3 regions of the Serratia sp. NA_112.1 genome follow, and region 2 is predicted to be linked to each of the others. Evidence: predicted binding sites of a transcription regulator. Region 2 holds the regulator's gene; each other region holds the start of a gene.

Region 1 (2,280 bases), on a different contig from region 2:
TTTTGCAGATTGAACAGACCGCTGCCAAGGAAAAGGTTGGAGGTCGGGCAAAAAGCGATGGCCGAACCGGAGTGGTGCAGGCAATCCCACTCTTGCTCTTCCAGATGCAGGCAGTGAGCAAACACGCTTCTCTCTCCGGTCAATCCATATTGGTGGTAGACATCCAGGTAACTGCGGTTGTCCGGGAACAGCTCTTTCACCCAGGCGACTTCTTCTAGGTTCTCGCTCAGGTGGGTGTGCAGATAGGTATCCGGAAACTCTTCACGCAACCTTTGTACCTGAGTCAACAGCGCCGGGGTGCAGGTGGGCGCAAAGCGCGGCGTGATGGCATAGCTGAGCCGCTTCCTGCCATGCCAGCGATCGATCAGTTCGCGGGTTTGGCGGTAGCTCTGCTCTGGGGTTTCCAACAGTTCGTCCGGCGCGTTGCGGTCCATCATCACCTTGCCAGCAATCAGTCGCATATTCAGCGCTGCCGCCTGAGCGAACAGTGCTTCAACCGACTGCGGATGTACGGTGCCGAACACCAGCGCCGTGGTGGTGCCGTTGCTTAACAGTTGCTGCAAAAAGAACGCCGACATCTTACCGGAGTGCTGCTCGCAGCAGAATTGGCTTTCCGTCGGGAAGGTGTAATGCTTCAGCCATGCCAGTAGCCGATCGCCGTAGGCACCGATCATTTCGGTTTGCGGATAGTGAATATGGGTATCGATAAAGCCCGGCACGATCAGCTTGTCTGGATAGTGGGTAACCTCAAAATCCGGTGGCAACCACGGTTCCCCCTGCTGCCAAGGGCCAAACCAGACAATGCGGCCTTCATCGAGCAGCAGCAATCCGTCAGGAATCTGTCGCAATTGCTGCTCCAACTGCTGCGGTTGATCGACGCAGGCAGCAATATCGAAAAAATGGCCACGGATAGCCGTGGTGAATGACAGGCTCATTTTGCTTTCCTTCTCTACCGGCCAGCGCACAGCCCCCGGCTGAGTTAATTCAGCCCGAGGAACCCTGGCGGTCTTTTATCGTTCGCAGGTATTAATTTAAGAATAGCAAGCAGCGTGCCAGTTGGTTTTTTATTGGTCATTTTCTTTTTAAAACAAAAATATAAAAACCAATCTCACAATAATCTTATTCAAGAAAAATAAGCAGCAAATAAGCAAACGGTTGCTTTTAAATAGCAACCGTTTGCTTATATTGCGTTAATTGTGAGCCTGCACCAATAGCGGGCAAGAATACAAATCGGGGGAATGAAATTTATTACTTCAATAACACTTCATAACGCGGGTTAAATTCATCAAACAGCGGTAACGCGGCCGCGCCTAATGCGGCGGTATCCGCACCGGTAGTCCCCAATCGAACCCGCAGGCCATCGAGGTATTTGCTGCGCACCGAGCGGTGCAATGGTGCCAGGCGCTTGATCAGCTGCTCTACGATACTTTCCGGCATCAGCCCGCCAATAATCACGGCCTCGGCATCGAACATACACTCGATGATGTTGATCGCCTGGCGTAATGCCGGCACCGCCGTATCAAGCCAGGTGTCGATCTGCGACTGCGGTAACGTCAGCAGGTCTTGCGGCATGGCGCGCATCGGATCCAGCCCACAGCTCTCGTAAGCCGCCTGCAACGAGACATAACGCTCCAGGCACCCCTGGTTGCCGCAGTAGCAGGCCCGTCCGTCCGGTTGCACAATCATGTGGCCGACTTCACCAGCATTGTGCGCATGGCCGGTATAAATTCGGCCATCGGTAAAAATCCCGGCTCCAAGCCCGGTACCGAGATACAAATAAATAAACGAATTAAGCTGCCTGGCCACGCCGTGCAAACGCTCGCCGATAGCGGCCACGGTGGCATCGTTCTCCAGCGTGACCGGCAGGCCACTTTGCGCGTTAAGCTCAGCCACCACATCGATATCTTCCCAACCGTTAAGCGTGGTCGGCCCGACCGATGAGATCCCTTCCACGCCAAACGGCCCCGGCATCACTACGCCGATGCCCAGCATTTTTCTCCAGCTCAGATCCGGCTGCTGGCGCATTTCTTGCAGTACATCACAAATCAGTTTCAAGGTAGCAGCAGGTTGCGGCTTTTGCACCATAATCAGCCGGTGGAAACGAACGCTGCCTGAGAGATCAACCACGATGATCAGCAGTGACTGGTGATCCAGATGGATACCGATGGAATACGCGCTATCTGGATTCAGGGTCAACGGCGTGGCCGGTTGACCTCGCCCGCCGGCACGACGCGGCAGGTGCGAGGAGAGAATACCGGCCTGTTCCAGTTCTGTTGCAAT
Region 2 (2,280 bases):
CGCGACCTGCCTACCTGGAAAATTTCTGGTCACTGGTTAACTGGGCATTTGTGGAAAAGAACCTGGCGTAACGCGGGGAAAAACAATCAGGCGCAGCGAGCTGCGCCTGTTTTACTTGAGGGGATCAGTTCAAAGCAGCGGTGAAGCTGAAAGCAATAATCACGGCCAGCGCACAAACGGTGGTGAACAGTGACATTTTCAGATCGGTATCCATTACAACTCCTTTTCAGATTGGGTTGCCCAAGGGTAAAAGGCACACAATTAATGCGTCAAACCATTTTCACACAGTTAAACAATAAAATCTTGTTATCATTTCCCGGTTTATTATACCGATTACCTCTTCCACTTTGGCTCAATATGGGACAAAATTCGCAGTTCACAACTGTGTACCGGCAAAATGCCCCTCCTGACCAAGCGCTGACGACTTCAACACACTAAAAACTCAGTTTTCGCTTCTTTGGAGAAGGATCTACGCAGGCAAACGATTAACATCATACTTACATACTGCAACATGTGAGTTCAGGAGTCATTCTTTACATGGCAACGATTAAAGATGTGGCCAAACGCGCTGGCGTTTCCACCACCACCGTTTCGCACGTCATCAATAAGACTCGTTTCGTCGCCGAAGAGACTAAAGCGGCCGTTGGCGCTGCGATTAAAGAGCTGCATTACTCACCCAGCGCCGTAGCGCGCAGCCTGAAGGTCAATCACACCAAATCGATTGGCCTGCTGGCCACCTCCAGCGAAGCCCCCTACTTTGCCGAAGTAATCGAGGCGGTAGAAAACAGCTGCTACAGCAAAGGCTATACGCTGATTTTGTGCAACTCGCACAACAATCTGGACAAACAGCGGGCCTATCTGGCGATGCTGGCACAAAAACGTGTCGATGGCCTGCTGGTAATGTGTTCGGAATATCCAGACCAACTGCTGGGTATGCTGGAAGACTATCGCAATATTCCAATGGTCGTCATGGACTGGGGCGCAGCCCGCGGTGATTTTACCGATAGCATTATTGATAACGCCTTCGAAGGCGGCTATCTGGCCGGGCGTTATCTGATTGAACGCGGTCACCGCGATATCGGTGCCATTCCAGGCCAACTGTCGCGCAATACCGGTGGCGGCCGCCATCAGGGTTTTTTAAAAGCCATGGAAGAAGCCAATATCGAAGTACGCGACGAGTGGATTGTTCAGGGCGACTTTGAGCCGGAATCCGGTTACAAGGCCATGCACCAGATCTTGTCGCAGAAGCATCGGCCGACCGCGGTATTCTGCGGCGGCGACATCATGGCGATGGGCGCGATCTGCGCCGCCGACGAACTTGGGCTGCGGGTGCCACAAGACATTTCGGTAATTGGCTACGATAACGTGCGTAACGCCCGCTATTTCACCCCGGCGCTGACCACCATTCATCAACCCAAAGAGCGTTTGGGTGAGATGGCGTTCACCATGTTGCTGGACCGTATAATCAGCAAGCGCGAAGAGTCGCAGGTGATTGAAGTGCATCCAAAGCTGATTGAGCGCCGTTCGGTCGCTGACGGCCCATTCATCGATTACCGCCGCTAATTGCTATCGCCGGAAGCCGCTGTGGCTTCCGGCACCACTTCGCTTAGCCATTCCTGATTCAGCGTTTCACTGTCCCCCAGGTAATCCAACAGCCAGGCCATCGCCGGTGATGGCCTATTCTGCTGCCAGGTCAGGCAACAGGGGCTGGCCGGAAACGGCTGCTGCAGCTGCAACGCTACCAGTTCCCCACGCTGCACCAATGGCAAGGCCTGATGCGCCGGCATCATGCCAACGCATAGGCCGGCACACAGACAGTCCAGCGCCGAGGCCCAGTCCGGCACCACCAGCCGCCGTTGGTTATCCAGTGTCCAGGTGACCCGCTTGGGCAGATTACGCGAGGTATCTTCCAGACACAGGGACGGGAAAGGCCGCAGTTGATCATCATTCAACAGGCCGTCCAACGCCGCCAGCGGATGTTGCGGACTGACCACACACAGCCAGCGCATGTCGCCCATATCGCGAAAGGCAAAGCCGCCGCCGACCGGCACCGCACGCGTCGCCCCAATCGCCATATCAGCACGTCCGTCCACCAGCGCATCCCAGACGCCGTTAAACACTTCCAGTTGAACCAAAAGTTCTACGTCGGGAAAATGGCGATAAAAATCCAGCACCAGTTGGCGACAACGCTGGGGTTTAACAATGATGTCTACCGCAATTTTTAGTTGACCACGCCAACCGTTAGCCACCTGCTGGCACTGGCGGCGAGTGTCGAGCATT
Region 3 (2,280 bases), on a different contig from region 2:
GCACGCGTGCGCTGTAGACCGAAATCTTGTCCATAAAGGAGTCCGGACGAGCGAAATAGACGTATTCGAACAGACACGGGTTGGTTTTCGGGTTCTCTGCACACTGGCGAGTGAACAGTTGACCCTTCTCAGTGATATACACCGCTTCGCCCGGTGCCACATCACGCAAGAACTCGAAGCCCAGCGTATCGAGTGCGACACTCTCGGAAGCCACCATATATTCATTGCGGCCATCTTCAAGCTGACGCTTGCCGATCACCAGCGGGCGGATACCGTTAGGGTCACGGAATGCCAGCAGACCATGGCCGATGATCATCGCCACGCAGGCGTAAGCACCACGTAGTTGCTGATGCATGGCGGCAACGGCGGTGAAAATGTTGTCGGATTCCAGCGGATAATGTTGGAAACGGTCCAGCTCACTGGCCAGTACGTTCAGCAGGATCTCGGAATCGGAGGTGGTGTTGATATGGCGGCGGCCGCTTTCAAACAGCTTTTGGCGCAGCTCATGGGCGTTGGTCAGGTTGCCGTTGTGGGCCAGCGTCAGGCCGAACGGCGAGTTTACATAGAAGGGTTGAGCCTCTGAGGCACTGGAGCTGCCAGCCGTTGGGTAGCGCACATGGCCAATACCCATGTTGCCCTGCAAGCGCTGCATATGGCGTGCCTCAAACACATCCTTCACCAGACCGTTTGCCTTACGCAGACGGAACCCATTGTGGGCATCTATGGTGACGATGCCTGCGGCATCCTGGCCACGGTGCTGAAGCACCATCAACGCATCATAAATCGACTGGTTTACCGGCATAAAACCGGCGATACCGACAATACCGCACATGTTGTCTTTTCCTCATCAGCGCTACCGCCCCGGTAAATGGGTCGGCAAGAAACTCGACGTGCTCTGCAGGTAGTCAAAGAACCACCTGATGATGTAACTGAACTGGGGGATCAGCTGCGACTGTTTCCAGTCGGTACTTTGTGAGAAACCGGTAAAGGTATCCAGGAAAAACAGTATCGCCGAAACGATCAACACGCCGCGCAGTGCGCCAAAACAGACGCCCAGCACCCGGTCAGTGCCCGATAACCCGGTTTTCTCTACCAGTGAGCTAATCACATAGTTAACAATAGCGCCTACGATCAGGGTCGCGATAAACAAGATGGCAATCGCGATGCCGTTTCGCACCAGTTCATCTTCAAAACGAGTGAAGTAGACTGCAAGGTAAGAGTAGAAATGGCTGGCAACAAAAAACGCACATCCCCATGTCACAAGTGACAATGCTTCGCGAACAAACCCTCGGATCAGGCTCACCAGAGCCGAAAACCCAATCACCGCTATAATGACGTAATCAATCCAGACCATGAACTATTCCAATGATGAATCGCCCCTGCCTACCCTTCATCCTTCAAGCCGCATCGGCGTTGGCTGCCTTTACTCACACCCGTCACTTGGTGAACCAAGCTCCTGGCGATTCGTTCAGTTGCCGCCTTGATGCAACTTGAATTCTCTTGGGTATATCCAATTCGCGGCGAATTCTAACAGAAAACGTAAACGTTTGCGTAGGGGTTTTCCTGCCCCGCTACAAATAAAAAACGGCGATAACAAAATTCCCAATCGCCGCGCCTACATAGGCCATTTCAACTACGAAAGGCACATTATTTTTAATGATTATATCGGCATGTACCGATTATGAGGCACAGCATACTGCGCCCTATAATCTTAACGTACGCCGTACGGCTTCACCTGACCGCTCAAACCACTGATCGAATTCAACGCGGACAGCGAAGACTGCAGCTTCTGTTTTGAGGCATCCGGGCCGACGTAGATCCGGGTGATCTGGCCCTGTACCGGCGTTGATGGCACGGTAAAGGCACGGTAGCCGGACAGCCTGAGCGATGCCACCACCTCGTTCACCTTGGCGGCGTTTTTCAGCGCACCAAGCTGCACCACATAAGCCTGCCCTGCCGGCGCTTTCTCTTCCGCCGGTTTCTGCACGGGTGCAGGCTCAGGCTTGGGTACTGGCGTTGGCTCAGGCCTCACCACCGGTTTCGGTTGCGGTACCTGTTTTGGCTTCGCTTCCACCGGTTTGGTTTCTACCGGTTTAGGCTTCACCTGCGGCTGCGGCGTCGGTTGTGGACGGGTTTCGACCGGCGGCGTAACCAATGTCGGCTGCTGCGTCGGTTGGCGAGCTGCCTGCTGCGTTGCTGCCTCATTGGCCGCCTGCTGCTCAACCAGTGCCCCCGCCCCTTCCGGCGGCTGCGCCGGTAGCGGTTGGCTTACCGGTGGCA

Evidence for each region. The regulator PurR, encoded in region 2, represses purine synthesis genes. The targets are predictions, from matches to a motif close to CANGCAAACGTTTGCNTG.
Region 1: the regulator PurR is predicted to act here: its motif matches at 1,145-1,162, upstream of guaD (guanine deaminase).
Region 3: the regulator PurR is predicted to act here: its motif matches at 1,537-1,554, upstream of cvpA (colicin V production protein).

What each region holds. Positions count from the first base shown of each region.
Region 1 is NZ_JBQZFO010000005.1:33,719-35,998, reverse strand. Features, by position in the region: gene guaD (guanine deaminase) at 1-935, opposite strand, end outside; gene ACUTQ5_RS12465 (ROK family transcriptional regulator) at 1,249-2,280, opposite strand, start outside.
Region 2 is NZ_JBQZFO010000003.1:412,774-415,053, reverse strand. Features, by position in the region: gene sodB (superoxide dismutase [Fe]) at 1-71, shown strand, start outside; gene cydH (cytochrome bd-I oxidase subunit CydH) at 125-214, opposite strand; gene purR (HTH-type transcriptional repressor PurR) at 538-1,563, shown strand; gene punR (DNA-binding transcriptional activator PunR) at 1,560-2,280, opposite strand, start outside.
Region 3 is NZ_JBQZFO010000002.1:14,356-16,635, reverse strand. Features, by position in the region: gene purF (amidophosphoribosyltransferase) at 1-832, opposite strand, end outside; gene cvpA (colicin V production protein) at 854-1,354, opposite strand; gene dedD (cell division protein DedD) at 1,712-2,280, opposite strand, start outside.